DNA from 4 places in the Phreatobacter oligotrophus genome. Region 2 is predicted to be linked to each of the others. Evidence: predicted binding sites of a transcription regulator. Region 2 holds the regulator's gene; each other region holds the start of a gene.

Region 1 (7,990 bases), on a different contig from region 2:
TCGAGCACCAGCGGCTCATCGGCGCCGAAATGCGCGACCTCACCGGCCGGCTGGTCGGCCTGCTGGCGGGCGAGATCGTCGGGGATGCGTCGGGCGCGGGCCATGGAAGAGAACGGTCCGGAGGAAGGCGTTTCGCAGGACAATCGCTTTGTTCGTTATTCCGAACGCCGCGGTCTGGCAAGCGGAAATACCGACGCATCAGTCCTCCTCGCCCCATCGCAGCCGGTCGAGGCTGCGCCGGTCCGCCTTGGTCGGGCGGCCGCTTCCCGCGTCGCGCTCGGCGACGGGCGAAGGCGGATCGAAGCGCGGCGGCTCGGGCGAGAGGTCCTCGTAGAGGTGCTGCGCGTCGCTGTACGGGCCCCGCCGCTCCGCGAGGTCGAGCACCTTCAGCACCTTCACCCGGCCGTGCAAGGCGACGGTGAGGACATCACCGACCTTCACCGGCTTGTGGGCCTGGTCGACGCGGGCGCCGTTGAGCCGGACCGAACCGTCCTCGCAGAGGGCCGCGGCGGCGCTGCGGGTCTTCACGACCCGGGCGAACCACAGCCACTTGTCGATCCTCAGCCGGCCCGTCTCGCTCAATGGCGCTCCGTTCTCGCCCTCACGGCTTCTTCGTCATCGCGTCCTTGAGCGCCGCCAGCTTGGCGAAGGGCGACAGCGGGTCGGGCTCCTTCTCCTTGCGCGGGGCGCGATCCTGGAAAATGCCCGGGCCGCGGTTCTGGTCGCGGCGATCCTCGCGCGGCGGACGGCCACCCTCGGGACCCTTGCCGCGCGCCTCGCCAAACTTGGAGAAGTCGCGGCGCGGCGGACGGCCACCCGGCGGGCGGTCGCCCTGGGGTCGCTCACCGCGGGGACGGTCGCCGTCCCGGCGCTCGCCCTGGGCCCCAGCTTCGGCCGGCTGGCCCTCGCGGGGACCCTGGTTACGCTGGCCGCCGCGCTGGCCACGATCATGGCGCGGGCGGCCCTGGCGCTGTTCACCCTCGGCGCCACGTTCGCCGCCGCGGCGGAAATCGCGGCGCTGCGGGCGCTCGCCGTCCATGCGGCCGCCGGGACGCCAGACCTCGACGAGAGCCGGCTCGGCCGCGGCCTCGGCAGCAGCGCCTTCCGTGGCCTCGGCAACAACGGCCTCGTCCGGCAGCGGCGCGGCGACGGCATCCTCGGCCGGCACTTCGGTCGCGGGAGCCTCGTCGACAGGCGCAGCCGAAACCTCCTCAACCGCGGGAGCCGGCTCGGAAGCGGTCTCGACCACCGCGTCGGCGGCGACGGCTTCCTCGACGGTCTCGACAGAGACCGCCGCATCCTCGGCGCCCTCGGTGGGCGTTTCAGCGCTCGCCTCGGGCGTCGCTTCAGCGGCGGCCGGAGCGGGTTCCGCCGGCTTCGGCGGCGGCGCAGGCCGCTTTTCCATCCGGTAGCCGAGGCCCTTCAGGATCGAGGCGAAATCCTCGCCCGAGCAGCCGACCAGCGAGGTCATGCTGACGGTGACGGTGAAGCCGCCGCCGGCAAAGTGCCCGGCTGGCTCCGGCGTCGGCGTGCCGGGACGCCAGGCCAGCGCCGGGCGGATGATGTCGGCAAGCCGCTCGAGGATATCGACGCGCACGGCGCGGGCGCCGAGCGCACGGAAGCCGACGAGACGATAAAGGTCCTTCTCGATCTCCAAATCGACGGCGATGGAGGTGCGGCCCGAGGCGGCGAGCGCCGGCAGCTCGGCGAGGCCCTTCTTCTCCAGCATGTCGTGCCGAAGCATGTAGAGCTGCAGGGCGAGGGCGCGCGGCGCCGGCTTCAACGTCGCCGGCAGGTAGATGTGATAGGCGCCGAAGCGCACGCCGAGCTTGCGCAGGACGGCGCGGGCCTCCTGGTCGAGCTGCTTGACGTCGTCGGCGACCTTCGGCCGCTCAATGACGCCGACAGCCTCGGCCAGCTGGAAGGCGACGCCGCGGGCAAGGCCGGTGAGTTCGGGCGAGGCTTCGAGCGCCTGGACCGGGCCGAGCAGCTTGGCGATATGGGCATGGACCCAGAGATCGAGGCGCGCCTGGACCTGGTCGCGCGGACCTCCGGTCAGGTGCTCGTCGGAAAGGATGCGCACCCGCGGCGCCAGCACCTTGTCGCCGGCCACCAGCTTGGCCACCGCCTCGCCATGCCAGCGGATGGTACCGTCGCTGGAGAGGATGAAGGCCTCGTCGCCGGAGGACGACAGCCGCTCGGCGCGGGCGTCGATCTCGCCGGCCAGCGCCTTGGAGGCGGCGGCACGGAGCGCCTTGCCGGCCTCGCCATCGCCCGCCTGCGGATCCGGCGCGAAGCGAAACCCTTCGAGGCGGCCCACATGCTGGCCCTCGACGGTGACGTCGCCGCTTTTGGTGATCTCGGCCTCGAGCATGGTGTTTTCCCTTAGGCGCCGCATCAGCACGCTCGTCCTGCGATCCACGAAGCGCTGCGTCAAGCGTTCATGGAGCGCATCAGACAAATTGTCTTCCACACGGCGGGTCTCAGCCTGCCAGTGAACGGGGTCGTCGACCCAGTCGGGGCGGTTCGCCGCGAAGGTCCAGGTGCGGATATGAGCAATCCGCGTCGAGAGTGTGTCGATGTCGCCGTCGGTCCGGTCGGCGAAGGCGACCTGCGAGGCGATCCAGTCGGACGGGATGCGCGCGGTGCGGCCGGTGAGATAGCCGTAGAGCGTCACCACGAGGTCGGCATGGGAGGCCGGCGAGATGCGCCGGTAGTCCGGCATGAGGCAGGCATCCCAGAGCCGCGACACCGCCTCGCGGCCGACCGCCCGTTCCTTCACCTCCGGATCGCGCAGGGCGAGCTCCAGCACCCGCTGGTCGATGGCGATGGGCGAGCGGGTGAGGCCCGGCTCTTCCGGGATCACGTCGAGGCTGTCGCGCAGGGTGTCGATGGAGCGGAAGTCGAGATGGGCATTGCGCCACTGCAGGACCTTGATGCCCTCGAAGCTGTGGCTCTCCAGCGCCTGGACGAGATCATCCTCCAGCGGCGGGCAGCGGCCCGTCGTGCCGAAGGTGCCGTCGCGGTTGGAGCGCCCGGCGCGGCCGGCGATCTGCGCGAACTCGACCGGGTTCAGCCGGCGGAACTGGTAGCCGTCGAATTTCCGGTCGGAGGCGAAGGCGACATGCTCGACATCGAGGTTGAGGCCCATGCCGATGGCGTCGGTGGCGATGAGATAGTCGACGTCGCCGGCCTGGTAGAGCTCGACCTGGGCGTTGCGGGTGCGCGGCGACAACGCCCCCAGCACCACGGCGGCGCCGCCGCGCTGGCGGCGGATCAGCTCGGCGATCGCATAGACCTCGTCGGCCGAGAAGGCGACGATGGCGGAGCGGCGCGGCAGGCGGGTGATCTTCTTCTCCCCCGCGAAGGTGAGGTTGGAGAAGCGCGGCCGGGTGACGATGTTGATGCCGGGGATGAGCTTCTCGACGAGGCCGCGCATGGTGCCGGCGCCGAGCAGCATGGTCTCGTCGCGGCCGCGGCGGTTGAGGATGCGGTCGGTGAAGACATGGCCGCGCTCAAGGTCGCCGGCGATCTGGATCTCGTCGATGGCGAGAAAGGAGACATCGATGTCGAGCGGCATCGCTTCGACGGTCGCCACCCAGTAGCGTGCCCCGGGCGGCTTGATCTTTTCCTCGCCGGTGACGAGGGCGACGGCGCCAGCGCCGGCCCTGGCGACGAGCTTGGCATAGACCTCGCGCGCCAGCAGCCGCAGCGGCAGACCAATCAGGCCCGAGGGATGGGCCAGCATCCGTTCGATGGCGAGCGTCGTCTTGCCCGTATTGGTCGGGCCGAGGACTGCGGTGACCCCACGCCCTCGTTGGGCGGGGGGCAAAGGCGGAAGCGACAGGGTCATTCAGCGCCGTCTGTATCATGCCGGCACGCGAAAGGCGTGACATTTCGGTGAGCCAGCACGCACGCATTCATGACCGGAACGAGTCTGGAACGAATCGGGTCCGAATCGCTGACTCGCGTCGAATCCCGATTCGTTCACGACGACATGTGGTGTGTCCGAGTCATTCCCGACACAAGCCGAGTCGATCCGGCCCTGCGCGGAGTCCTCGCCGCGCTGTCGCGAGTCATCATGGTTGACGATGTCTTAACGAGGACTCAGGGGCGGCGCGTCTTCTTTCCCAACGGCCAACGCGAAGACTCGCCAGTCCCGGCGCAAGATTCGGCAGCAATCGGCGAGGACTCTAGGCGAAGGTCGCGAGGATGCGCCGCACGTCGGCAAGCGTGAACGGCTTCTCCATCACCATGACCTCCTCGCCTGCGTGGCGCTGGATGGCGCCGGGGCCCTCCACCGCGTCGCCGGTCATGATGATGACGCGATCGGCCAGCCGCGGATTCTTGGCGATGGCCTGGTCGCGAAAGCGAAGCCCGTCGATGCCGGGCATGCGGAGGTCCACGAAAACGAGGTCCGCCTCCAGCACGGCGCCGTCTTCCAGCGCCTCGCGAGCGGTCTGGGCCGGCAACACGCGATGGCCGAAGAGTTCCAGCATTTCGGCAAGGCCGGCGCGCACATCCGCCTCGTCGTCGACCACCAGCACGGCAAGCCCCGCCGCTTCGTCGGGCGCCTGTTCCTCGGCCGGCGCGGTTGCGGCCTCCGAGATCGGCAGCAGCACGGTGAAGGCGGCGCCGCCGGCCTCGCTGCGGCCGAGCGTGATCGTTCCGCCATGCGATTCGACGATGGACTTGCAGATGGACAGGCCGATCCCGGTGCCGACGCCGGCAGGCTTGGTGGTGAAATAGGGTTCGAAGATGCGTCCCGCGATCGCCTCGGGCACGCCCGGTCCGTTGTCGCTGACCACCAGCCGCACATGGCCGTTCTTGCGCCGCGTAAGGATCGAGACGCGGCGGGGCGGGTCGAGGTCGATCAGCGCGTGCTGGGCGTTGACGATGAGATTGGCGATGACCTGGCCGATGAAGTCGCGGTCGGCGGTGATCTCCGGCAGGTCCGGGTCGAGGTCGAGCTCCAGCGTCACGTCGTGGCTGCGCAGGCCATAGGCCAGCATCTCGCCCGTCGAGCGCACCAGATCGTTGATCTGCGCCCGCTCGCGCGTCTCGGGCCGCTGGCGGGCCATGGCGAGGAAGCTCTTGACGATGCGCCCGGCGCGGTCGGCGGCGGCGTGAATGCGCTCGGCGCGGCGCTTCTGGCCGGGATCGTTCGCCGTCTCCATCAGCAGCGTCGACTGGGCCACGAGGATGGCGAGCGGATTGTTCAGCTCATGCGCCACGCCGGCGAGGAGCGAGCCCATGGCCGAGAGCTTCTCGGCCTGATGCAGGCGCTCGCGCTGGCGTTCGAGCTGCCGCTCCGCCTCGCGCGCCTCGGTGAGGTCGCGCAGATGGGCGGTGAAGACGCGCCGCTCCGGCAGCTTGATCTCGGAAATGGTCAGTTCGATCGGGATGAGCGAGCCGTCCGCCCGCTGCGCCTCCATGGTGAGGCGGCGATCGAGGACGCGGCTGATGCCGGTGGCGGTGTAGCGCGCCATGCCGCTGGCATGGGCGGCCCTGAGCGCCGGCGGGACGATCAGCTCGCCGATGGGCTTGCCCACGGCCTGGGCCCGCGAATAGCCGAAGGTGGCCATGGCCGCCGGGTTGAGATCCACCAGCATGCCCGCTTCGTCCACCACCATGATCGGATCGATCGAGGTCTTGATGATGGCCGTGTTGATGGTCTCGGCGACGTTCAGCGCCGCAAGCCGCGCCTCCAGCGCCTCCTCCCGCTCGCGCAGGTCGGTGAGGTCGCGGATGAAGGCGATGAAGCCGATCAGCTGCCCGTCGGGATTGAAGCAGGGGGAGTAGAGCTGCTCGACATAGCGTCGGGCGCCATTGCCGTAGGTGACCCAGTCCGTCCATTGGATCGGCGCGCCTTTGGCGAGTTGCGGCAGCAAAGGCGCAGTGCGGCGATGCATCTCCTCGCCGAGAACCTCGCGGACCGTGCGGCCGACAATGTCCTCCAGCCGGAGGTTGAACATGTCGAGCGCCACCCGGTTGGCATAGACGAACCGCCCCTCGGCATCGGCCGCGGTGACGCGGATCGGCATGGCGTCGAACAGCCGCCCGAGGATCGAGCCATCGAGCCGGCCGTCGCGCGCAAGGGCCGCGTCGGTGATGAGCCCCGCCATGCCGGCGGCGACGGACTGCGGCGGTTCGCCGGAGGGGCCCGCCATGCTCAGGCCCCGCTCGGCACGAAGACGTAGCCCTCCCCCCGAACGGTCTTGATGAAGCGCGGATGCTCCGGATCCGGCTCGATCTTCTTGCGCAGGCGGGTCACCCGGATGTCGATCGAGCGGTCGCTCTCGTCGACGGTGCGGCCATGGGCGAATTCCTGCAGCTGGCCGCGCGAGAGGACGCGGTTCGGCCGAGTCGCGAGCGCCTGGAGGAGGTCGAACTCCATGGCGGTGAGCTCGATGGGGCCGCGGCCGGAATCGGTGAGGCGCCGGGCGTCGAGGTCGAGGGTGAGGGCGCCGAAGCGCAGGCTTCGGCCCTCGGGGGCTGCCGGCGCAGGCGTTGCCGCGGTGGCGGGGGCGGCCTTCACGCGCCGCAGCACGCTCTTGATGCGGGCGAGGAGCTCCCGCAGCTCGTAGGGCTTCACCAGATAGTCGTCGGCGCCGATCTCCAGCCCGACGATTCGGTCGATGGGGCGGCCGGCGGCCGTCGCCATGATGATGCCGGTGCCGCCCGTCTTGCGGATGAAGCGGGCGAGCGACAACCCGTCCTCGCCGGGCATGGCGACGTCGAGAATCGCCACATCGATCGTCTTGCCGACGCTGTCCTCACGGAAGGCCTGGGCGTTGCGGTAGCTCAGCACCTCGAAGCCCTGAAGCTCCAAATATTCACCCACGGCCTCCCGCAGGTGTTCCTCGTCGTCGACGATGGCCACCGTGGCTTTCATGCCGAATGTCCCCCGATTTCGGGCAAGCGTGACAGCGTGTCTTGCCGCATTCTAGAATGAACTCGCCGGCAGGGAAGCACCTGCGGCCAGTTGGTGTGGAAGGTGAAGCCATGGCGCGGCGCGGCCGGATCGCGGTCCTCGACGACGAGCCCGATTGGGCCGAGGCGGTGCAGGAATACCTGACCGATCTCGGCTATGATGTCGATTGCCTCGGCGCGGCCTGGGAGCTGGAACCCTATCTCACCCGGTCGAGGCCCGATCTCATCATTCTCGACATCGGCCTGCCCGGCGAGAACGGCATCGACATTCTCATCCGCACCGACCTTGCCAGCGACGTCGCCGTGCTGGTGCTGACCGGCAATCCGGACCCTGTGGATCGCGTTCTCGGCCTCGAACTCGGCGCCGACGACTATGTGCAGAAGCCTGTCGAGCTGCGTGAGCTCGCCGCCCGCGTCGCCAATATCCTGCAGCGCCGCCTTGGCCGGCGGCGCAATCTCGTGGTCTTCGAGAAGGCCTCGGTCGATCTCGTCGCCGCGCGCATCCTCAAGGTGGACGGCTCCACGGACCGGCTGTCGGCCGGAGAGGTCGCTCTGATCCGCATCTTCGCCGACAATCCCGGCAAGGTGCTGACCCGCGAGGAGATCATGGAGCAGGCCCCCGCGGAGGACGAGGAGGCCTTCGACCGCGCCGTCGATTCGCGCATCGCGCGCCTCAGGCGCAAGCTCGACACCGAGGCGATCCGCACCGTGCGCGGCCATGGCTACGTGTTCGACGTGCCGAACCACACGACCGAGGCGGCGGCCGGCGACGAGGCCGCGGGCTGATCCGGTCGAGGGCCTGGCGGTGGTCGGGGGGCAGATGCGGGACATGAAACTTCGGGATGCGAGGGGAGCGTCGTTGAACCTGACTGTCGCCCCATCGCGACACAGGCCGATGTCGCCGCGCACGACCTGATGTTTCAGCGCTTTCCGCCAGGTGTCTGAAACCTGCGAAACGCCCATGCTGCGGCGCGACATGGGGGTGAAGGGGCGGCCGGCGAGGGTGAGGTCTCGAACAACCTGAGAGACCTCCCATGACGCCCGCCCAGATCACCCT
Region 2 (7,990 bases):
GCCATTGTCGGGCTCGCGGCGCGGCTGGTGGAAAGCGGGCTCACGCCCCTCGCCATTCCCGGCGGCACACGCCAGACCGGACAGCTCCCCTTCGAGGACACCCGGCCCAAGGAGACCGCCATCAAGGATCCCGAGGGCATCCTCGATCCGCTCGGCGACGCGCATTCCGCGCTGGCGCAACTCTTGAGCGTGGCGCGGGCCGCCGCGGGGTACTAAACTGGCGGCTTTCCTCCGGGAGCCCGCCCATGGACGCCACCCCTGCCCCCACCCTGACGATCGATGTCGTATCGGACGTCGTCTGCCCCTGGTGCTTCGTCGGCAAGCGGCGGCTCGAAAAGGCGCTGGAACTGGTTCCGGACATTGCGGTCGACATCCGCTGGCGGCCCTACCAGCTGGCGCCCGACCTGCCCGCCGAGGGTGAGCCGCGCAAGGCCTATATGCTCAAGAAGTTCGGCGATCCCGAGCGCATCCGGCAGATCCACGAGCGGCTGACCGGCATCGGCGCCGATGAGGGCATCGCCTTCGACTTCGACGCCATCGAGGTGGCCCCCAACACGCTGAACGCCCATCGCATGATCCTCTGGGCCCGCGCCGGCGGCGCGCAGGGCGCGGTGGTCGAGGCGCTGTTCAAGGGATTCTTCGTCGAGGGGCGCAATCTCTCCGATCCCGCCGTGCTCGCCGAGATCGGCGCTGACGCCGGCCTCGACCCGGCGCTTCTTGCCGAGCTCTTCGCCAGCGATGCCGATATCGAGCGGACCGAGCGCGACATCGCCTCGGCGCAGAAGATCGGCATCACCGGCGTTCCCTTCTTCATCGTCGGCGGTCGCTATGGCATTGCCGGGGCCGAGGATCCGCAGACGATCGCCGGCGCGATCCGGCAGGCCGCCGCCGAGCAGGCACAGCCCGCGGCCGCGAGCTGAACAACCCGCCGCGCGGCCCGTTGCGGCGCGCCGCGCCAGCGGCTAAGGGCAGGTCATGGCACAGGGAACGACGCTCACTCATCTGGACGCCAGCGGCCAGGCCAACATGGTCGATGTCTCGGCAAAGCCGGCGACGGACCGGACCGCCGTGGCGACCGGCCGCGTGGTGATGAAGCCCGAGACCCTCGCCATCGTGCGGGCCGGCGATGCCAAGAAGGGCGACGTGCTCGGCACGGCCCGCCTCGCCGGCATCATGGCGGCGAAGCGCACTCATGAACTCATCCCGCTCTGCCACCCCCTGCTGCTGACCAAGGTCGCCGTGGACGTGGTGCTGGATGAATCCCTCCCCGGTGTCCACGTGACCGCAACGGTGAAGGTCTCCGGCCAGACCGGCGTCGAGATGGAGGCGCTGACCGCCGTCTCCGTCGCCTGCCTCACCGTCTACGACATGGTGAAGGCCGTCGACCGCGGCATGCGGATCGAGGCGGTGCAGCTTCTCGAAAAGACAGGCGGCGCCTCCGGCACGTTCCGGGCGGAGTGACCATGGCCGGCCTCCTCCCCGTCGAAGAGGCCCTGGCGCGCGTTCTCGACGGCGCATCACCCCTTCCCGAGGAATGGATCCCGGTGGGCGATTGCGACGGCCGCGTGCTGACCCGCGATCTCCTGGCGTCCCGCAGCCAGCCGCCGGACGACATGTCCGCCATGGACGGCTATGCCCTCCGCGCATCCGACCTGCCCGGCCGCCTGACGGTGATCGGCGAGGCCGCGGCTGGGCGGGCCTTCGGCGGCGAGGTCGGGACGGGACAAGCGGTGCGCATCTTCACCGGTGCACCGATTCCGCCCGGCGCCGACGCGGTCATCATGCAGGAGGACACCGCACGCGACGGCGACGCTGTGATCATCGACCGCACGGCACGACCCGGCCAGTTCATCCGCCGCCGCGGCCTCGACTTCACCGCAGGGGTCAGCGTCCTGCCCGCGGGCACTGTCATGAACCCGCGCAGCCTCGCCCTCGCCGCCGCCATGAACCACGCATCCGTGCCGGTCCACCGTCGGCCGCGGGTCGCGATCCTCTCGACCGGCGACGAACTGGTGGAGCCCGGCACCGCGCCGGGCCCGAACCAGATCGTCTCGTCCAATGCCCTTGCCATTGCCGCGATGGCGCGCCGTGCAGGCGCGGACGTGACCCATCTCGGCATTGCCCCCGACCGGCTCGATGCAACCCTCGCCCGGGTGCGCCTTGCCCGCAGCGAGGGCCATGACATCCTCGTCACCTCCGGCGGGGCATCGGTCGGCGAGTACGACCTCATGCGGGACGTGATCCGCCACGAGGGCGGGGAGCTCGGCTTCTGGAAGATCGCCATGCGCCCCGGCAAGCCGCTGATGATGGCCGATCTCGGCGAAACGCGGCTGCTCGGCCTGCCCGGCAACCCTGTCGCCTCCTTCGTCTGCGCGATGTTGTTCCTCGAACCGCTCATTGCCCGCCTCGCGGGACGTGCCGTCGACGGACCGGCGACCGAGGCCGCGATTCTCGGTTCTGACGTCCCAGCCAATGACCTGCGCGCCGATCACCTGCGTGCCCGCTTGACCACATCGGCGGACGGCCTCGTCGCCACGCCCTTCCCGGTCCAGGACTCCTCGATGATCCGCGTCCTCGCCGAAGCCGACGCGCTGATCCTGCGCCCGCCCCATGCGCCGGCGGCCCGCGCGGGCGAGCCCTGCCGCGTCGTCCGCCTGCCGCGCTAGGCCTTCACGAAATCTCAACGGTTGCAGAACACACATAGAACAGATAGTGATTGTTCATGGTCTGTTCGTTCGATTCGGGCCGGTGACACTCAGGGGCGGTATCCGATGCTGACGCGCAAGCAACACGAGCTTCTTCGCTTCATCCAGGAGCGGCTGAAGGAGACCGGGGTGCCCCCCTCCTTCGACGAGATGAAGGAAGCCCTCGACCTGAAGTCCAAATCCGGCATCCACCGGCTCATCACGGCGCTAGAGGAGCGCGGCTTCATTCGCCGCCTGCCGAACCGCGCCCGCGCCCTCGAGATCATCCGCCAGCCCGAGCAGTCGGCCGGTCCCGCCACCGCCCGCGGCAAGTTCTCGCCGAGCGTCATCGAAGGCTCGCTCGGCCGCTCCCGGCCGCAACCGGTTGATGACGACACGGTCATGCCGGTCGCCGTGCCGCTGATGGGCCGCATCGCCGCCGGCGTGCCGCGCGAGGCGGTGGAGCAGCGCATCTCGACGGTCTCGGTGCCGCCGGAGCTCATCTCCCGCGGCGAGCATTACGCCCTGGAGGTGCGGGGCGATTCGATGATCGAGGCCGGCATCCTCGAAGGGGACATCGCCCTGATCCGCAAGGGCGACACGGCCGAGACCGGCGACATCATCGTGGCGCTGATCGATGACGAGGAAGCGACGCTGAAGCGGCTGCGCAAGCGCGGCACCTCCATCGCCCTCGAAGCCGCCAATCCAGCCTACGAGACCCGCGTTCTCGGTCCCGACCGGGTGCGCATCCAGGGCAAGCTCGTCGGCCTCATCCGCCGCTACTGACGGCTCAGCGCGGCGGCTCTGCGTCGCCCTCCTCGGGCATGTCGGCCGCCGGAGGCGGTGCAGGCGCTTGGGGTAACGCCGCATGGGGCCCTTGCAGCACCGGCGGCATCGCTCCCTTGGGCGGCGCCCGGTGCCAGGGTCGCGTCCCGTATGTGAGGCGTGCTGTCTCCACCTGCCATGATCCGGCCTCGTGGCGCAGCCGAAGGGCGCCGGTCGAGGGGATCGCCGAAAGGTTCAGCACCACGGCGCCGCACCCGTGCGGAACCGCGAAGCGCGTCACCACCAGCCGCGCCTCGCGGCAATCATCGGCCAGTGCATCGGGATGAAGCGGCACGGCGATGCGGCCGCCGCCCGCCAGCGGCATGGCGCAGCCGAGGCCGTCGCACCGCACCCCCTGTTGCAGGCTCTCCTCCGCCGCATTGCGCCGGTCGCCCTCCGCCAGCAGCCAGCGCTGGACGGCGAACCGGCTGCCGCGCCGCGAGACGACCCGGAGCGTTCCGTCCGGCGCGCGGGCGGCGACCGTCGTGCCGTCGCCGTCGACAAGCGCGAGCGGCGGCTTGCCATGGGGAGCGGCCGCGAGGCCGGCCAGCACCAGCGGCGCCCCGATCCAGCGCAGCGGCGTCGACAGCGCCGCGACCAGCACCAGCCCCAGCGACAGGACCAGCAGCGCGGACGGCCGGGTCTCCGGCACGATCACCTTGCCGCCCGGCCAGGAGGCGACCCATTCGACGATCCGCACGAAGAGGTCGACGCCCAGCCCCGCCAGGGCCCAGACCGGCTTGTCCCAGCCGAAGGGCCAGAGCATCAGCGCCAGGATCTCCAGCGGCATGACGAAGAACTCGATGACCGGGGCGCCGAGGAGGTTCCCGGCAACGCCGTAGAGATGCACCGTGTTGAAGTGGTGCGCCGCGTAAGGGGTCGTCGCGAGTGAGGCGACGAAGGAACTGGTCGCAAGGCCCGCGACCCCATTCGTGACCATGAGCAGCATGCGGCCGATGCCGGCTGGGGCATCGGCATGCGCCTCGGCGAAGGGCCGCAGCGACACATAGCCGGCAATGAGCGCCAGCGTTGCGGCGAAGGACATCTGGAAGCTCGGGCCGAGAAGGCTTTCGGGCGCGACGAGCAGCACGGCGAGCGCGGCGATGGCGAGCGTGCGCAGCGTCAGCGCGCCGCGGTCGAGCATGACGCCGAGAAGGACCACGGCGATCATGATCCACGAGCGCTGCGTCGCGACTTCGGCGCCGGAAATCACGAGATAGATGGTCGCCACCACCAGGGCGACGAAGGCGGCCCAGGCCTTGGCGCGGTGCCGCAGGGCGATGGACGGCACGAGGGCGAGGCCACCGCGCACGATGCCGAAGATGAGGGCCGCCACCAGCGCCATGTGAAAGCCGGAGATCGACAGGATGTGATAGGTGCCGGCCGCGCGCATGGCCTCGTTCAGGCCTTCCGGGATGCCGTCGCGCTTACCCGTCACCAGAGCATCGGCAATGGCGCCGGACGCGCCGGGGATGGCCGAGCGGATGCGGTCGCTGATCGCCTGGCGCACCGCGTCGAGCCTTGCCCGGAGCATGACGCCGGAGGGCATCTCGCCCACCTCCCCCGCCCGGACCTGGCCGATGATGAACCCGGTGGCGCCGTAGCCGGCGAACCAGGCATCACGGCTGAAGTCATACTGGCCGGGGGCGGCGGGATCGGCCGGCGGGCGCAGCCGCACCGTCAACACCACCGCCTGACCGGTGGTGACCCCGGTCGCAGTCCGGCTGGTGACGCGGATGCGGTCCGGCGCCGGATCGGGCGCTGGCGTCAGGCTGCGGACCCGCAGCGTGAGCCGGTCGCCATTCTCCCGCCGCTCCACCGCCTCCACCCAGGCCGAGACGGTCAGCGACTGGGTCTCGGTTCGCAGCACGGGGTGGGCGACCCACGCAGTCCGTGTCGCCGCTGCCGCGAAACCGAGAGCGACCGCCGCAATCGCGGTCATGGCCAGCGCGGGCCCGTGATGCCGCCGCAGGACGATCGCCGCCGACGCTGTGGCGATAGCGAGCAGGATCGCCGCCGCAAGCGAGGGTTCATCGGGCGCGGCGAAGTACAACAGTATGCCAACGCTCATCGCCACGGGCAGGAACAGGAAGGCCCGCCCGCGCTCCAGCTCCAGCGCCCACCATCCCGACAGCCGCGCGCCGATCGCCTCAAGGCCGAGCCCGTGACGCGTGCCAGCCGCGGCACGCATGCCGGCGGCAATGGCGAGTGCCCTCGCGCGCGGCCTCACCGCCCACCTCCCGGCAGGGCGCTCACCGACGGGCCGGACGACGCGTGGCCGCTCACCACAGGGCGCTCCCCATTCCCGTGCCGGCATGCTAAGCCGACGCGCTTTCCGGCCAGAAGCCTAGTCGCGCCCGGCCCGCCCTGTCCTCTTCGGAAGAATCATGACCGTCGTCTCCCGTTTCGCCCCCTCCCCGACGGGCTTCCTGCACATCGGCGGTGCCCGCACCGCGCTGTTCAACTGGCTCTATGCCCGCAAGACCGGCGGCAAGATGCTGCTGCGCATCGAGGACACGGATCGCCAGCGCTCCACCACCGAAGCGATCGACGCCATCCTGGATGGCCTCGCCTGGCTCGGCCTTGCCTGGGACGACGAGACCATCTTCCAGTTCGCCCGCGCCGAGCGGCACGCCGAGGTCGCCCGCCAGCTCCTCGCCGCCGGCAAGGCCTATCATTGCTACGCGACCCCCGAGGAGCTCGAGGAGATGCGCGCCACCGCCATGAAGGAGGGCCGTCCGCCCCGCTATGACGGCCGCTGGCGCGACCGCGATCCCTCCGAGGCGCCGGCCGGCGTGAAGCCGGTGATCCGCCTGAAGGCCCGGCAGGATGGCGAGACGGTGGTCGAGGATCTCGTCCAGGGCCGCGTGGTGATCCCCAACAAGGACCTCGACGACCTCGTGCTGCTGCGCTCGGACGGCACGCCGACCTACATGCATGCCGTGGTCGTCGACGACCATGACATGGGCATCACCCACATCATCCGCGGCGTCGACCACCTCACCAATGCCGCCCGCCAGACCCAGATCTACGAGGCGCTCGGCTGGGTGGTGCCGGCCATGGCCCATATCCCGCTCATCCACGGGCCGGATGGCGCCAAGCTGTCGAAGCGCCACGGCGCCCTCGGCGTCGAGCAGTACCGGGCGCTCGGCTACCTGCCGGAGGCGCTGCGCAACTATCTCGTCCGCCTCGGCTGGAGCCATGGCGACCAGGAGATCTTCTCCACCGAGGAGATGGTCGAGGCCTTCGACCTCTCGTCCATCGGCCGCTCGCCGGCCCGCTTCGACTTCGCCAAGCTCGAGGCGATCAACGGCCACTACATCCGCCATGCCACCGACGACCGCCTGCTCGCCGCGATCGACGACATCCTGCCCCACATCGATGGCGGGCCGGCGCTGAAGGAGGCATTGACGCCCGCCCGGCGCGACCAGCTCCTCAAGGCCATGCCCGGCATCAAGGAGCGGGCGAAGACGGTGCTCGACCTCATCGACGGCGCCGGCTTCATCCTCGCCATGCGTCCGCTCACCGTCGACGACAAGGCGCGCGCCCTGCTCACCGACGACGCGCGCGGCCATCTCGCCGCGCTGCACACCCGCCTTGCCGCCTTGGCCGACTGGACGGCCGCGGCCGCCGATGCGGCGGTGCGGGCGGAGGCCGAGGCGCGCGGCGTGAAGCTCGGGGCCCTGGCCCAGCCGCTGCGGGCGGCGCTGACCGGCCGCACCACCTCCCCCGGCATCTTCGACGTGCTGGAGGTGCTGGGCCGCGAGGAAAGCCTTGCGCGCATCGCCGACCAGATGCGCGCCTGACCCCCGTCAGCGTGTCATTTCGTTATCCTACATAGGTCTGAGGGGCCGCCCTAAGGGTCCCCCCGCGCTTGCCGCGTTGCGGAAAAACGTCTATCCGGAACCAGGGGCGCGACGGGTGTTCCACACCTCGGGCGGGCGAATATAAAGAGTCTGGAAATTCAAGGGGTTGCCGATGTCCGCAAATGCCAAGACCGCGACATTGACCGTTGGGGACAAGACGGTCCAGCTGCCGGTCTCCGATGGAAGCGTCGGGCCGTCGACCGTCGACATCGGCAAGCTCTACGCCCAGACGGGCATGTTCACCTACGATCCCGGTTTCACCTCGACCGCGAGCTGCGAGAGCAAGATCACCTATATCGACGGTGACGAGGGCATCCTGCTTTATCGCGGCTTCCCGATCGAGCAGCTGGCCGAGCACGGTGACTTCCTCGAGACCTGCTACCTGCTGCTCTACGGGGACCTGCCGACCGCCGCCCAGAAGGCCGATTTCGACTACCGCGTCACGCACCACACCATGGTGCATGACCAGATGTCGCGCTTCTTCACCGGCTTCCGCCGCGACGCCCACCCGATGGCCGTCATGGTCGCCGCCGTCGGCGCGCTCTCGGCCTTCTACCACGACAGCATCGACATCGCTGACCCGCAGCAGCGGATGATCTCGTCGATCCGCCTCGT
Region 3 (7,990 bases), on a different contig from region 2:
GCTCCCAGGTGATCTTTTCGAGCCAGCCCTGCGGCGTCCAGCCGGGCGGCACGGGCTCCTGCGGATATTCGTATTTCAGTTCCGACAGCGAGAAGTCGATGCGGGCGAGGAGGTTCTGTGTCTCGGCCACGGCCTCCGGGCAGTCGCGGAAGAGGCGGGCCATCTCGGCCGAGGGTTTGAGGTGACGCTCGGCATGAGCCTGAAGCCGGAAGCCTGCCTCCTCGATGGTGACGCCCTCGCGGATGCAGGTGAGCACGTCCTGAAGGTCGCGCTGGGCGGGGTCGTGGTAGAGCACGTCGTTGACGGCGAGGAGCGGCAGGCCGCGCGCCGTCGCCATGTCGCGCAGGCCAAAGAGCCGGCGGCGGTCCTCGCCGTCGCGGCCCATGGTGGCGGCGAGCCAGAGCTGGCCGGGCGCCGCCTCGCCGAGCGTTTGGAGGCTACGGGTCAGGGCCGCCTCGTCCTCGCTGGGCATGACGATCAGCAGGAGGTCGCGGGTGTCGGCGGCGAGGTCATCGAGCGTGAGCCGGCACTCGCCCTTGCGGCCCCTCAAGTTTCCGGTGGTGAGGAGGCGGCAGAGCCGGCCCCAGCCCACCCGGTTCTGCGGATAGACGATGACCTCCGGCGACCCGTCGCAGAAGACGAGGCGGCTGCCCACCGCGAGGCGGAAGCGGGCGGCGGCCGCCTTCACCACCTCCTGCGACAGGTCGGGGCGCGGCGCCTCGACGAAGGTGACCTCGCCAGGGCCCGAGCCCTCGCGCACCCGTTCGGGCGGCGGCAGGCCCACGGTGCGCAACTCTTCCAGCGTCGCATGGGCGCGCACGACGCCCGCCACGGTGTTGCGGTCGGCAATGCCGATGCCGGCCTGCCCGAGCAGCAGGGCGGTGAGCACGAGGTCGCGGGCATGGGAGGCCCCGCGCAGGAAGGAGAAGTTCGTGTGGGTGGCAAGCTCGGCATAGACCATGGCCGCCTCAGGCGAAGAGCCCATGGATGAACCAGCGGGGACTTGCGGTCTCGCGGCCATAGAGGCCCTGGCGGAAGACCCAGAAGCGGCGGCCCTCGCGGTCCTCGAGGCCGTAATAGTCCCGCGTCAGCATGTCCTCGCCGTCGCGCCACCATTCCCCGGCGATGCGCTCCGGTCCCTCGGCGCGGATGATCTGGAAGGTGGTGCGCCGCCAGAAAAAGCTGGCGGGCGGCCCGTCCGGCACCTCGGCGAGGGTCTCGATGGGCTGCGGCGGATCGAAGAGCTGCAGCGGGCGGGCTAGCGGCCGCGTGACCTGGGGTCCGGCGCTGCGATAGCCGCCGCCGCCGACCGCAATGGCGGGCACCATGACCTCGGCGCGTTCCGGCACATGGGAGGCTCGGTCGAGGAAGCGCAGTACGTTGGACCGGCCGAAGCGGGCGACCAGATGGTCGACGAGGGCGGCGGTCTCGCGCTCGGCCTCGCCGCGGCCGTCGATGAGCACCTGGCGGGGGGCAAGCACCTCGGTGCGCGGCACGGCGAGGCGCATGAGGTCGAAGCCGAAGCCGGGATCGGTGGGATCATCCAGCAGGTGCATGCGCTCGGCGAAGAGGCGGCCAACAGCGGCGGTGTCGCGGGTTGCCTCGCCCGTCTCCACCGCGATGCGGCGCACGACGCCGTCGGTGCGATAGAAGCTCGCCTCGAAGAGCCGGCCGCCCTCGCCGCGCTGCTCCAGCGTCGCGGCGGCCTTGCCGAGGATGAGGCCGAGGGCGCCGGCAAGGTCCTCGCGCCGCGCCACCGGCTCGGCGAAGCGCCGCTCCACCATGCAGGCGGCGACCGCCCGGCGCGGCGTCAGCCGCGTGTCCTCGCGCCCCGTGACGCGGCGCAGGCGGGTGGCAAGGCCCGCGCCGAAGCGGGCGACGAGGATGTCGCTCGGCCGGCCCATGAGGTCGCCGATGGTCTTGAGGCCGGCGCGGGTGAGGGCGAGGACGGTTGCGGCGTCGATGCCGAGGGCGGCGACGGGGAGCCGCGCCACGGCCTCCGCCTCGCCGCCGGGTGGCACGATGCCGGGCCTGCCGTGGCGGGCGAGCGCCGCGGCCGCGTCCGGCGTTCCCGCCAGCACCGCCCTTGCGGTGAAGCCGGCGCTGCGCAGACGTTCGAGAAAATCGCGGCAGAGCGCCGCCTCGCCGCCGAAGAGATGGGCGCAGCCGGTCACGTCGAGGACGAGGCCGTCCGGCCCGTCGAGGGCGACGAGCGGCGTGTAGCGGTCGGCGGCGTCGGCGAGGCGCTCCAGCAGGCTGAGGTCCGCCGCCGGGTCGTGATCGATGGCGACGAGATGGGGAACGCAGGCCCGCGCATCCGCGAGCTTCAGCCCGGGGCCTAGCCCAAGGTCGCGCGCCATCGGGTCAACCGCGGCGACGCGCAGGGCGCCCGCCACCTTCTCGGCGAGGACGAGCGGCGCGTCAGCCGGCGCGGCGGAAGGGGACGGGTTGCGCCTCCACAGCCGGCGCAGCCGTTCGCTCGGCAGGAAGGGGAGCCAGACGGCCAGGTAGCGCCGTCCGCTCGCGGAAGCGGCCATGTTCACGATCCCACTCCATGGACCAGTCGCGGGGAGGAATGCCGGCGCGGTGGCGCAGCAGGGTGACGGAGAAGGCGGGCCGGCCGGGCAGGCCGCCCTCGGCGGCCTCGGAGGCAAGGCCGCGCACGCGCCAGCGGGAGAGGGCGGCGGAGGGCTCGGGCTCGGCGCCGGCGCGGGTCATCAGCACGGTGACGCCGCTCTCGGCGGCGGCCAGCGACAGGCGGCGGCTGGCGGTGAGGTCGAGGATCTTCGGCGCGCCCCAGATCTCCGCGACGATGGCGCCGACGGCGCCGCAGCGCGCGGCGTCCAGTGTCGCCTTCAGCGCCTCCTCGGCGTCCTTGACGCGCACCAGCACGACGCATGAGGGATCGAGACCGAGAGCGGCGAGGCCGCGGCCATAGGGCCGGCCGAATTCCTGGTCGATGAAGCGCTGGCGCACCCAGACGAGTGGCCCTGACGGGGCCGTGCGGCGGGCGAGGCCGAGGGTGAAGCCGGTTGCCGCCGGCACATGGATCGGCGCCTCGGCATGGACCTCGTGCAGGGCGGCGCGGGCGATGCCGCCGCCGATCGCCGCGTCGAGGCTCGCCGCGCCAAGCGGCACGAGGCCGGGCCCAAGGTCAGCATGAGGCGACGCCGGGGGCATGCCCCCCCGCTCCAGACGCGCAAGGGTGCCCTTCAGCGCCGCGAGGGTGTCGCGTCGCGCGGTCATGATTGTTCCTGTTTTGTTCTTATATAGAGGGGACTCTTCCGGCGAGAGTCAAGGCGGGTTTGGAGGATGGCCTTTGGCCCTCATCGGGAGAGAGCCTATCCGGAATATACCTCTATTTACCGGTCGCTCTACCCTGAGTTGCTCTAATCCTATTGGGGGGGAGCGTATCATGACGGATTTCGAGAACCGCAAAGACAAGGACGGTTTCGTTTGCAAGCTCACGCGCGGCGAACGTACCACGCTGCTCGGCTTCGACGTGGATCATCCGGAGGACGATTTCGTCGGCTTCGCCATCGAGGTGAAAAATCCCGGAGAGGCTGACTTCATTCCCCTGCGTAATCGGTTGGCGTTTTCCTATGATCAGCCAGCGGGGACGGCCGTGACCGGCGCCCGGGCTTTCCCCACAACAGAAGCACCCATTCAAAAATTCCGCTGGATCGACTTCCCGCCCCAAGGGAGGGATGGAACCTACCTTTACCGCGTCACCAAGATGCACATGCCCAGGGACAATGTCCTCACCAAGGGAACCTCCCTACAGGTCGATATGGACCATGCGGAAGTCACCTATGACGGCCTAGTTGATATCGGCTTCACTCGTAATTTCGCCTCCTCGCAAGCCTATGCCCAGACCTTCCACAATGCCGCGGATATCATTCCCGCCAAAAGCGAGGACGGGATCGATTTCGTCAAACCGGATCTCCGGGCGCCATGGGGCGAAAGTGTCTATGACTGGCTCGGTTTCGAGGCCCGACGGCTGATCTTCGACTTCCTGGATACGGCCGCGGCAGACCCCGGTGTGACGCTGGACGTCATGGCCTACGATCTGAATGAGCCTGACATCATCGGCCGTCTCGAACGTCTCGGCAGTCGGTTGCGCATCATCGTCGATGACTCGCCGCCCGATCACAATAAACCCACCAGTTCGGAGTCCCGGGCGTTCAAGCGTTTCAAGTCCAGTGCCGGTGGTGGCGCCGTCAAGCGAACGCATTTTTCAGGCCTCCAGCACAACAAGGTTTTCATCCAGCGCCGCGGTGGCGTGGTAGAGAAGGTGCTGTGCGGCTCCACCAATTTCACCTTCCGTGGCCTGTATATCCAGGCCAACAACGTCCTCGTCTTCCACTCTCCAGAGGTCGGTGCGTTGTTCGGCACCATGTTCGACCTTGCTTTCGTCGACCCATCGAGTTTCCGTGATTCGGCCTTCGCCCGCACCTGGCATCTCGTCGACCATCGCCCTGGGCCAAGGTTTCACCTGTGCTTCTCTCCCCACCAGAACACCGACCTGTCCCTCAGCCCTGTCGGTGCCGCCATCGAGCAGGCAACGTCCTCAGTGCTCTACTCCATCGCCTTCCTCGGGCAGACGACGAAGGGGCCGACCCGGGAAACGCTCGATGATCTCATCAAGAAACCCCTTTTCAGCTATGGCACCGTGGACCAGCGCGGCGGACTTGAACTGAAAAAGCCCGACGGTTCCCTTGGTGTCGTCGACTTCAAGTTCCTCGGAGCCAATGCGCCCGAGCCGTTCGCCAGCGAGTGGTCCGGCGGCAAGGGCCGCACCATCCACAACAAGTTCGTCGTCACGGACTTTGATCTGCCGACCGCCAAGGTGTTCACCGGGTCGAGCAATCTTTCGCCGAGCGGCGAGAGCAAGAACGGCGATCACCTCATCATGATCGAGGATCGAAAGATCGCTGCCGCCTACGCGATCGAGGCGATCCGCATCTTCGACCATCTCCATTTTCGCAACCGGATGGAGGAGGCCAAGAGCGGCAAAGCTCCGAAGCGCGGCCGACGCAAAAAGCCTTCAGCCGCCACTACTCGGCGCAAACTGGTGCTCCAGAAGCCCGTCGCCATTTCCGGCGCCGGGGCGAGCTGGTTCGACCGCTTCTACAAGCCGGATAGCCAGGCGCTGCGCGACAGAAAGCTCTTCTCGCGCTAGCCGCCTCAATGCACCCGGAACTCGCCGGCGACCATGGCCAGCTCGGCCGGGCCGATCAGGTCCTTGTGGGCGACGGTGACGCGGTAGAGCTTGCCCTCCAGGCTCGCCTGCCAGAAGGCCAGGAAGCGGTTCAGCTCGGGAAAGCGCGGGGCGAGGTCATAGGCCTGCCAGACATATTCCTGGAGGATGGAGGGATGGTCGGGCAGGCGGTAGAGAATGCCTGCCGTGGTCAGCCCGTAGCCCTCGATCTGGCGGGCGAAATCTGCCGATGCCATGCACGAACCTCCTTTGCCGGATGACGAATCCGAGTGCAGCGCAACATCAAGCGCCAGGCAACAAGAAAATTCATTTTCGTCATCGAAATCAGTCTGTTAGCACTCGTTTGAAAAAAGTGCTGACAGGGGTCTTGAAGGGCAAAATCCGGCTTCCTAACTCATCGCCCGGACGGGATGCCGGAGGGCATCGGGCGATGCGCTCGCTCACTCCTCGCGACGGGTCCCGGCCACTGACAGAAGCGATGATCCACATCCGGAGGAACTCATGAAGTTTCGGCCACTGCATGACCGTGTCGTCGTCAAGCGCATCGACGCCGAGGAGAAGACCCGCGGCGGCATCATCATCCCCGACACCGCCAAGGAGAAGCCGCAGGAGGGCGAGGTGATCGCCGTCGGCCCCGGCGGGCGCAACGAGCGCGGCGAACTCGTCGCCCTCGACGTCAAGGCGGGTGACATCGTGCTCTTCGGCAAGTGGTCCGGCACCGAGGTCAAGATCGACGGTGTCGACTACCTGATCATGAAGGAGAGCGACATCATGGGCATCGTCGAGAGCTCGGCGAGCCTGAAGAAGGCCGCCTGAGCGGGGCCTGATCCTATCCCTCAAGTCTGATCAATGGAGTGAGGAACCATGGCTGCGAAGGACGTGAAGTTTTCGCAGGACGCGCGCGAGAAGATGCTGCGCGGCGTCGACATCCTGGCCAATGCGGTCAAGGTGACGCTCGGTCCCAAGGGCCGCAACGTCGTCATCGAGAAGAGCTTCGGCGCCCCGCGCATCACCAAGGACGGCGTCACCGTCGCCAAGGAGATCGAGCTCTCCGACAAGTTCGAGAACATGGGCGCGCAGATGGTGCGCGAGGTGGCGTCCAAGCAGAACGACGCTGCCGGTGACGGCACCACCACCGCCACCGTTCTCGCCCAGGCCATCGTCAAGGAGGGCGCGAAGTCGGTTGCCGCCGGCATGAACCCGATGGACCTGAAGCGGGGCATCGACCTTGCGGTCGAGGCGGTGACCAAGGAGCTGGAGAAGAACTCCCGCAAGGTCACCAAGTCCGACGAGGTTGCCCAGGTCGGCACGATCTCGGCCAATGGCGACGTCGCCATCGGCAAGATGATCGCCGAGGCCATGCAGAAGGTCGGCAACGAGGGCGTCATCACGGTGGAGGAGGCCAAGAGCCTCGAGACCGAGCTCGACGTGGTCGAGGGCATGCAGTTCGACCGCGGCTACCTCTCGCCCTACTTCGTCACCAATGCCGACAAGATGGTGGCCGAGCTCGAGGACCCTTACGTCCTCATCCACGAGAAGAAGCTGACCGGCCTGCAGGCCATGCTGCCGGTGCTCGAAGCCGTGGTGCAGACCGGCAAGCCGCTGCTCATCGTCGCCGAGGACGTCGAGGGCGAGGCGCTCGCCACCCTCGTCGTCAACAAGCTGCGCGGCGGCCTGAAGATCGCCGCGGTGAAGGCGCCGGGCTTCGGTGACCGTCGCAAGGCCATGCTGGAGGACATCGCCATCCTCACCGGCGGCACGGCGATCTCCGAGGATCTCGGCATCAAGCTGGAGAACGTCACTCTCAACATGCTCGGACGCGCCAAGAAGGTCCGCATCGAGAAGGAGGCCACGACCATCGTCGACGGCGCCGGCTCGAAGAAGGACATCGAGGCCCGCGTCGCCCAGATCAAGGCGCAGATCGAGGAGACCACCTCCGACTACGACCGCGAGAAGCTGCAGGAGCGGCTGGCGAAGCTCGCCGGCGGCGTCGCGGTGATCCGCGTCGGCGGCGCCACCGAGGTCGAGGTCAAGGAGAAGAAGGACCGCGTCGACGACGCGCTCAACGCCACCCGCGCGGCGGTGCTGGAAGGCATCCTGCCCGGCGGCGGCGTCGCCCTCCTGCGCGCCGCCAAGGCGCTGGAGGGCCTCAAGGGCGCCAATGACGACCAGCGCACCGGCATCGACATCGTCCGCAAGGCGCTGGAGGCCCCCATCCGCCAGATCGCCGAGAATGCCGGCGTCGAGGGCTCGATCGTCGTGGGCAAGGTCACCGACAAGGCCGATTATGCCCATGGCTATGATGCCCAGGGCGATGCCTATGGCGACATGTTCAAGCTCGGCATCATCGACCCGACCAAGGTCGTGCGCACGGCGATCCAGGACGCGGCCTCCGTCGCGGGCCTGTTGATCACCACCGAAGCGATGATCGCCGAGAAGCCGAAGAAGGACGCGCCCGCCCCGGCCATGCCGGGTGGCGGGATGGACTTCTGAGCCAGCCACATCGCTCACCACCATGGGGCGGGCCGGGTCACCGGCCCGCCCTTTCGTTTGCCGCCACGATGTCGCAGGCGATCCGAATCCGCGCTGGCCGTGCTAGCGCTGGGGCAGGAGGGCCTGATGACCATTGCCGCCGCCACGCGCTTCTGGGACCGCATCGCCGAACGCTATGCCGCCGATCCGATAAAGGATATGGCGGGCTATGAGCGCACGCTGGAGCGGACGGCGGCCCTGCTCAAGCCAAGCGACAGCGTCGTCGAGATCGGCTGC
Region 4 (7,990 bases), on a different contig from region 2:
CGAGCCCTTCATCCGCCGGCAGATCACGCTCAAGGCGCCGGACCTTTTGGTCTGCGTCGGCGCGCCCTCGACGGAGACGCTGCTCGGCCTCAAGGGCATCATGAAGGCGCGCGGGCGGCTCATGCCCTTCACGCTGGAGGATGGGCGGGAGATCCAGGCCATCGCCACGCTCCACCCGGCCTATTTGCTGCGCAGCCCGATAGCCAAGCGTCAGGCCTGGCGGGACATGCTGACCATCCGCAAGGCGCTGGGGATGTGAGGGGAAGGGGCGCCCATCGCGTCGTGGCGAGGGTTGTCCTTAACCCCCCGATCGATAGCCGCCCCTCCGTCATGCCCGGCCTTGTGCCGGGTATCCACGACTTGACCACCGCCCCATGAGAATTCGTGGATGCCCGGGCCGAGCCCGGGCATGACGCCGAGAGGTTTGCGCAAGAGCGACGGCCGTCCGCTGCCCATCGATGGGGCCCCGTTGCTCCTCACTCCTCCCTGATCGCCTTCAGCGAGCCGAAGGTCATCCGGTGGTGCGGGGAGGGGCCGTGGGCCTTCAGGGCCTCGCGGTGGACCTTGGTGCCGTAGCCCTTGTGCTGGTCGAAGCGCCATTGCGGACAGGCGCCATGGACCTGCCGCATCAGCCGGTCGCGATGGACCTTGGCGAGGATCGAGGCGGCGGCAATGGAGAGCACCAGCGCGTCGCCGTCGACGATGGCCTCGCCCGACACGCCGAGCGGCAGGGGCGGCACGTCACGGCCATCGACCAGTACATGGCGCGCCGGCATCGACAGCGCCGTCACCGCCCGGCTCATGGCGTGGAGGGTCGCCTTGCGGATGTCGGTCGCATCGATCCGGGCGGGACCGGAGGAGGCGATGGCGCAGGCCAGCGCCGAGCGCGTTACCGCCTCGTAGAGCGCCTCGCGGGCCGGCTCGTCCAGCACCTTGGAATCGGCAAGGCCCTCGGGGATCGCCTGTGGATCGAGGATCACCGCCGCCGCGACCACCGGGCCGGCCAGCGGGCCGCGGCCCGCCTCGTCAACGCCGGCAACCGGCGCGAAGCCCTGGGCGAGAGCACGGGCCTCAAGGGTGAAGGTCGGAATCAGGACGGCCATGCCCCTGTCTCGCCGATGACCTGCGAGCCGGCAAGCGCCGCTGCGGTTCCGATTCAACCGGCGGGGTGAAAGATGAGTCCAGTCAGGGGCTTGGCGGCGGGCGTGAAGAGCGAGAATCCGGCTGTTGATGCGGCGATTCAAGCCGCTCACGTGGCGATTCAAGCGGCCGGCGGGTCGGGCGGCAGCTCCAGCGAGCCGTCGGGTCGCAGGGGGATGAAGGGGTTCCAGGCGATCTCGATCGGGTGGCCGTCGGGGTCGGCGACATAGCTGGAATAGCCGCCCCAGAAGGCGTCATGCGGGGCCTTGAGTGTGCTCGCGCCAGCGGCGAGTGCCGCGGCGAAAGCCGCGTCCACCGCCTCCTTGGAGGCGAGGCAGCGCGCCAGCGTGACACCGCCGAAGGGCGCGCGGGGCTCGGCGGGAAGGCCCGCATCCTCGGCCAGCGCCCCATGCCCGTAGAGCGCCAGCACCGTGCCGCCCGCGGCGAAGAAGCTGATGCTTGGGCGGCTCAGTGCGACTGAGCGCCGGAAGCCGATGGCCTCGTAGAAGGCCGTCGACCGCGCGACGTCGGCGACCCCCAGCGTGACGATGGCGATGGCGGCCATGACGGCTCCTTGCAGTGACGGGGACGGCCCCGATGGTCAGAACAGGCTGAGCTGCTCGGCAGCCGCCGGCCCCTTGCGCGGCGGCGGCGTGAAGTGGCGCGTCTCCAGCCGCAGCGAGCGGCGGTTGAAGCCGAGGCGCTCGCGGGCAATCTCGAAACGCCGGCCGATCATCCAGGCGAACGGGCCGGTACCCTTCTGCCGGAGGTGGAAGGTCGCGTCATAGTCCTTTCCGCCACGGGTGTCCTGGATCAGCGACAGGACATGCCGGGCGGCATCGGGCCGGTTGGCGACGAGCCACTCGCGGAACAGGTCGCGGATCTCGTGGGGCAGGCGCAGCAGCACATAGCCGGCCTCGCGGGCGCCCATGTGCCAGGCGGCATCGAGAATGCGCTCGATCTCCGCGTCATTGACCACGGGAATGATGGGCGCGACCAGCACCGCCGCCGGGATCCCGGCTTCCGACAGCATCCGGATCGCTTCCAGCCGCTTGGGCGGGGTGGAGGCGCGGGGCTCCAGCGAGCGGGCGAGCTTCGGGTCCAGCGTCGTGACGGAGATCGCCACCTTGGCAAGGCCCTTCTCCGCCATGCGCGCGAGGATATCGATGTCGCGGGTGACGAGGTGGTTCTTGGTGACGATGCCGACCGGGTGGTTCGCCGCCTCCAGCACTTCAAGGATGCGGCGCGTCAGTTTCCACTGCCGCTCGATGGGCTGGTAGGGGTCGGTGTTGGTGCCGATGGCGATGGTGCGCGGCTGGTAGCCCGGCGCCGCCAACTCCTTCTCGAGCAGCTCCGGCGCATTGGGCTTGGCGAAGAGCCGCGTCTCGAAATCGAGGCCGGGGGAGAGGCCCATATAGGCGTGGCTTGGGCGGGCGAAGCAGTAGGTGCAGCCGTGCTCGCAGCCGCGATAGGGATTGATGGAGCGGTCGAAGTTGAGGTCGGGCGACACGTTGCGGGTGATGATCCGCTTCGCCTTCTCCTCGGTCACCGATGTCGCGAAGGCCGGCAGTTCCTCCAGGCTGTTCCAGCCGTCGTCCACGGCCTCGCGGCTCTCGCGCTCGAAGCGGCCGGAGGGGTTGGTCAAAGTGCCGCGGCCGCGGCGGCGGTCCTGGGCAATGCCGGTGCCGCCGGCGACATCGAGCGAGCGGGCGGTGCGCAGCCCGAAGATGCGCGCCGCGGCGGCCTCCATTCCGGTGCCGTTCATCAGCTCGGGTTCAGGATCGGGACGCGTCGAGGGGGCAGGGCGCGGCATGGCCGGAGGCTAGCAGCGGGCGGTCCGAGTCTCAAGAACAAAGGCGGAACAAAACGCCGGTTGGATGGGGATTGGGCGCCGGAGGCTCTTGCGCTCTCCAGCAATCGGGCATAAAGATATCTTTATATGTGAGTGGTTGATGTGACGATCCCTGCCGCCAAGACAGCCCGCGCGATCCAGCCCGGCTACGGTTTCGACGACGCCGTCGCGGTTCTCCGCGCCGTTGGCGAACCGACGCGCCTGCGCCTCGTCGCGCTGCTGGTCGAGGCCGAGCTGACCGTCACCGACATGGTCGACATTCTCGGCCAGTCGCAGCCGCGCATCTCGCGCCATTTGAAGCTGCTGCTGGAAGCCGGCCTCGTTGAGCGGGTGAAGGAGGGCTCCTGGGCCTTCTTCCGCGCCGCGGGGGAGGGGCCGGGCGCCCGCACGGTCGATGCGCTCGCCGCCCTGGTCGATCCCACCGATGCGATCCTTGCCAGCGACCGCGATCGCCTCGCGGCGGTGCGGGCCAAGCGGTCGTCGGAGGCGCAGGCCTTCTTCAGCCGCCATGCCGCGGACTGGGACCGGCTGCGCGCCCTGCATGTCCCGGAAGAGCGGGTGGAGCGCGCCGTGCGCGAGGCCCTCGCCGGCGGCGCCCTGCGTTCGCTTCTGGACCTCGGCACCGGCACCGGCCGGATGCTGGAGCTCTTCGCGCCCGAGATCGAGCGCGGCCTCGGCATCGATGCCAGCCCCGAAATGCTGACGCTGGCCCGCGCCGCGCTGGACCGCGCTGGCATCCGCCATTGTTCGGTGCGCACCGGCGACATCTACTCGCTCGCCCTGCCGCGCGATGCCTATGATGCGGTGATCATCCACCAGGTCCTGCACTTCCTCGACGACGGCGCCCGCGCCATCCGCGAGGCGGCGCGGGTGCTGCGCCCCGGCGGGCGTCTGGTGGTGGTCGATTTTGCTCCCCACGAGCAGGAATTCCTGCGCGAGGCCCATGCCCATCGCCGCCTCGGCTTCGCCCGCGACGTGGTCGAGGGCTGGATGGCGGCTGCCGGCCTCACGCCCACCCGCTTCCAGAACCTCGTCGCCGACGAGGCCGGCAGCGGCAAGCTCACCGTTTCCGTCTGGGTCGGCCGCGACCCCCGCATTCTCACCGACGCCCCGGTCCCCCCGGCGGCCAAAGCCATCGAGGTCGTCTGATGTCCTCCGCCTACAAGCCGAGCCGCTATGTCTCGCGCTCCCGTCTGAAGGTCTCCTTCGAGTTCTTCCCGCCGAAGACCGAGGAGATGGAGCAGACGCTGTGGGAATCGATCGAGCGTCTGGCCCCGCTCGAGCCCTCTTTCGTCTCGGTGACCTATGGCGCCGGCGGCTCGACCCGTGAGCGCACACATGCGACCGTCTCGCGCATCGTCAAGGACACCAGCCTGAAGCCGGCGGCGCACCTGACCTGCGTCGCCGCGACCAAGGCGCAGGTGGACGAGGTCATCCGCGACTACTGGGCCGCGGGCGTCCGCCACATCGTGGCGCTGCGCGGCGATCCCGTGGGCGGCGTCGGCACGGCCTATGAGAGCCATCCCGGCGGCTACGAGGGCTCGCCCGAGCTCATTGCCGGCATCCGCGCCATCGGCGATTTCGAGGTGTCGGTCTCCGCCTATCCGGAGAAGCATCCGGAGAGCCCGTCGCTCGACACCGACATCGACATGCTGAAGCGCAAGGTCGATGCGGGCGCGACGCGCGCCATTACCCAGTTCTTCTTCGACAACGACGTGTACCTGCGCTACCTCGACCGCGTCCGCGCCGCCGGGATCACCATTCCGATAGTGCCGGGCATCGTGCCGGTGCAGAACTTCAAGCAGACGGCGGGCTTTGCCGCCCGCACCGGCGCCAGCGTGCCGGACTGGCTCGCCAAGCGCTTCGAGGGCCTGGAGAACGATCCGGCGACCCGCAAGCTCATTGCCGCGGCAGTGGCGGCCGAGCAGGCGCTCGATCTCGTCGATCGCGGCGTGACCGAGTTCCACTTCTACACGATGAACCGGGCGGACCTCGTCTATGCGGTCTGCCACCTCCTCGGCCTCCGGCCGAACGAGGCCGCCCCTGCCGCCGTTGCGGCGTGAGGCACAACGAGAATTCTCTGGAGCTCGCCCGATGACCCAGTTCCCGCATCACCACGCCGATGGCGCCGAGATCCTGGCGGCCCTGACCAAGGCCGCCAAGGAGCGCATCCTGGTGCTCGACGGCGCCATGGGCACGATGATCCAGCGCTACAAGTTCTCGGAGGCCGATTTCCGCGGCGACCGGTTCAAGCACTGGAACCACGACCTCAAGGGCAACAACGACCTCCTGATCCTCACCCGTCCCGACGTGGTGGAGGCGATCCACCTCGAATACTTCGAGGCCGGGTCCGACATGGTCGAGACCAACACCTTCTCCTCCACCTCCATCGCCCAGGCCGATTACGGCATGGAGTCGCTCGCCTATGAGCTGAACTACGAGGGCGCGCGTCTCGCCAAGAACGCTGCCAGGCGCGCCGAGGCGAAGGACGGCCGCCGCCGTTTCGTCGCCGGCGCCTTCGGGCCGACGAACCGCACGGCCTCGATCTCGCCGGACGTCAACAATCCCGGCTTCCGGGCCATCACCTTCGACCAGCTGCGCGAGGCCTATGCCGAGGAGGCCCGCGGCCTCATCGACGGCGGCTCCGACATCATGCTGGTGGAGACGATCTTCGACACGCTCAACGCCAAGGCGGCGTTGGTGGCGATCGAGGAGGTCTTCGAGGAGCGCAAGGTGCGCCTGCCGGTGATGATTTCCGGCACGATCACCGACCTCTCGGGACGCACGCTCTCGGGCCAGACGCCGGAGGCCTTCTGGTATTCGCTGCGCCATGCCAAGCCCTTCTCCATCGGGCTCAACTGCGCGCTGGGCGCCAAGGAAATGCGCGCCCATATCGCCGCAATCTCCAAGGTGGCGGACACGCTGGTCTGCGCCTATCCCAATGCCGGCTTGCCCAACGAGTTCGGCCTCTATGACGAGAGCCCGGAGGCCATGGCGGCCATGGTCGGCGAGTTCGCCACCGCCGGCCTCGTCAATGTCGTCGGCGGCTGCTGCGGCTCGACGCCGGACCATATCGCGGCGATCGCCAAGGCGGTTGCGGGCGTGAAGCCGCGGCCGATCCCGACGCTCGAGACCAAGCTGCGCCTGTCCGGCCTCGAAGCCTTCGAGTTCGCGGCGTGATGCGCTGCGCTCCCCTTTCTCCTGCCCTGAGTGCCCGATGACCACCCCCGTCGCGTCCTTCATCAACATCGGCGAGCGAACCAACGTCACCGGCTCGGCGAAGTTCAGGAAGCTGATCACCAACGGCGACTACTCGGCCGCGCTCGACGTCGCGCGCGAGCAGGTCGAGAACGGCGCCCAGGTCCTTGACGTCAACATGGACGAGGGCCTGCTCGACTCCGAGAAGGCCATGGTGACCTTCCTCAACCTCATGGCCGCCGAGCCCGACATCGCCCGCGTGCCGGTGATGGTCGACAGCTCCAAGTGGGAGGTGATCGAGGCCGGCCTGAAATGCGTGCAGGGCAAGGCCATCGTCAACTCGATCTCCATGAAGGAGGGCGAGGAGAAGTTCATCGAGCAGGCGCGGAAGGTCCGCCGCTACGGCGCCGCCGTCGTCGTCATGGCCTTCGACGAGGTCGGCCAGGCCGACACGTTCCAGCGCAAGATCGAGATCTGCGAGCGCGCCTATCGCATCCTCGTCGACCAGGTCGGCTTTCCGCCCGAGGACATCATCTTCGATCCCAACGTCTTCGCTGTCGCGACGGGCATCGAGGAGCACAACAATTACGGCGTCGATTTCATCGAGGCGACCAAGTGGATCCGGCAGAACCTGCCGCACGCCCATGTCTCCGGCGGCGTCTCGAACCTGTCCTTCGCCTTCCGCGGCAACGAGCCGGTGCGCGCGGCCATGCACTCCGTGTTCCTCTACCACGCCATCCGCGTCGGCATGGACATGGGCATCGTCAATGCCGGCGCCCTGCCGGTCTATGACCAGATCGACCCGGAGCTGCGCGAACTCTGCGAGGACGTGATCCTCAACCGCCGCCCCGACTCCACCGAGCGGATGGTGGATGCGGCCGCCCGCTTCAAGGGCGACGGCTCGGCGCAGCAGGATTCCAAGAAGGACATGTCCTGGCGCGAGAAGCCGGTCGGCGAGCGCCTGACCCATTCGCTCGTCCACGGCATCACCGAGTTCATCGAGCAGGACACCGAGGAGGCCCGCCAGCAGGCGGCCCGCCCGCTCCATGTCATCGAAGGCCCGCTGATGGACGGCATGAACCATGTCGGCGACCTGTTCGGCGCCGGCAAGATGTTCCTGCCGCAGGTGGTGAAGTCGGCCCGCGTGATGAAGCAGGCTGTGGCCTATCTCCAGCCCTTCCTGGAGCAGGAAAAGCGCGACATGGGCCTGGTGGACAAGCCGGCCGCCGGCAAGATCCTCATGGCGACCGTCAAGGGCGACGTCCACGACATCGGCAAGAACATCGTCGGCGTCGTGCTCCAGTGCAACAATTACGAGGTCATCGACCTCGGGGTCATGGTGCCGGCCCAGCGCATCCTCGATGAGGCGCGCAAGCACGAGGTCGACATGATCGGCCTGTCGGGCCTCATCACCCCCTCGCTCGACGAGATGGTGCATGTCGCCTCCGAGATGGAGCGCGAGGGCTTCGACATTCCCCTGCTCATCGGCGGCGCCACGACCTCGCGCGTCCACACGGCGGTGAAGATCCATCCGAACTACACGCGCGGCCAGACGGTCTATGTGCTCGATGCCTCGCGCGCGGTGGGCGTCGCCTCGGCGCTGCTGTCGGAGGACCAGAAGGGCGGCTACATCGCCGATATCCGCACCGAATATGCCAAGATCGCCGAGGCGCATCTGCGCGGCGAACAGAACAAGCAGCGCCTGCCGCTGTCCGAGGCCCGCGCCAATGCGCTGAAGCTCGATTTCGACGCCTACAACCCGCCGAAGCCGAGCTTCACCGGCACCCGCGTCTTCGAGGA

What was found. The regulator LexA, encoded in region 2, represses DNA repair genes until DNA is damaged. The targets are predictions, from matches to a motif close to TGTTCNNNNTGTGTTCNG.
Region 1: the regulator LexA is predicted to act here: its motif matches at 3,928-3,945, upstream of C8P69_RS08925 (helicase-related protein).
Region 3: the regulator LexA is predicted to act here: its motif matches at 3,250-3,267, upstream of C8P69_RS23545 (ImuA family protein).
Region 4: the regulator LexA is predicted to act here: its motif matches at 2,987-3,004, upstream of C8P69_RS14690 (PA0069 family radical SAM protein).

What each region holds. Positions count from the first base shown of each region.
Region 1 is NZ_PZZL01000003.1:371,477-379,466, forward strand. Features, by position in the region: gene metX (homoserine O-acetyltransferase MetX) at 1-104, opposite strand, end outside; gene C8P69_RS08920 (RNA-binding S4 domain-containing protein) at 199-582, opposite strand; gene C8P69_RS08925 (helicase-related protein) at 602-3,853, opposite strand; gene C8P69_RS08930 (hybrid sensor histidine kinase/response regulator) at 4,194-6,170, opposite strand; gene C8P69_RS08935 (response regulator) at 6,173-6,895, opposite strand; gene C8P69_RS08940 (response regulator transcription factor) at 7,006-7,719, shown strand; gene C8P69_RS08945 (globin domain-containing protein) at 7,968-7,990, shown strand, end outside.
Region 2 is NZ_PZZL01000004.1:130,753-138,742, forward strand. Features, by position in the region: gene C8P69_RS10400 (AMP-binding protein) at 1-216, shown strand, start outside; gene C8P69_RS10405 (DsbA family oxidoreductase) at 246-920, shown strand; gene moaC (cyclic pyranopterin monophosphate synthase MoaC) at 976-1,461, shown strand; gene C8P69_RS10415 (molybdopterin molybdotransferase MoeA) at 1,464-2,666, shown strand; gene lexA (transcriptional repressor LexA) at 2,772-3,470, shown strand; gene C8P69_RS10425 (ComEC/Rec2 family competence protein) at 3,475-5,739, opposite strand; gene gltX (glutamate--tRNA ligase) at 5,897-7,315, shown strand; gene gltA (citrate synthase) at 7,488-7,990, shown strand, end outside.
Region 3 is NZ_PZZL01000005.1:297,470-305,459, reverse strand. Features, by position in the region: gene C8P69_RS13685 (error-prone DNA polymerase) at 1-985, opposite strand, end outside; gene C8P69_RS13680 (Y-family DNA polymerase) at 969-2,537, opposite strand; gene C8P69_RS23545 (ImuA family protein) at 2,422-3,246, opposite strand; gene C8P69_RS13675 (phospholipase D-like domain-containing protein) at 3,416-5,182, shown strand; gene C8P69_RS13670 (usg protein) at 5,188-5,457, opposite strand; gene groES (co-chaperone GroES) at 5,723-6,037, shown strand; gene groL (chaperonin GroEL) at 6,086-7,714, shown strand; gene C8P69_RS13655 (class I SAM-dependent methyltransferase) at 7,841-7,990, shown strand, end outside.
Region 4 is NZ_PZZL01000006.1:50,806-58,795, reverse strand. Features, by position in the region: gene C8P69_RS14705 (uracil-DNA glycosylase) at 1-259, shown strand, start outside; gene C8P69_RS14700 (ribonuclease HII) at 477-1,103, opposite strand; gene C8P69_RS14695 (VOC family protein) at 1,262-1,705, opposite strand; gene C8P69_RS14690 (PA0069 family radical SAM protein) at 1,742-2,953, opposite strand; gene C8P69_RS14685 (ArsR/SmtB family transcription factor) at 3,095-4,141, shown strand; gene metF (methylenetetrahydrofolate reductase [NAD(P)H]) at 4,141-5,055, shown strand; partial or broken gene metH (methionine synthase) at 5,087-7,990, shown strand, end outside.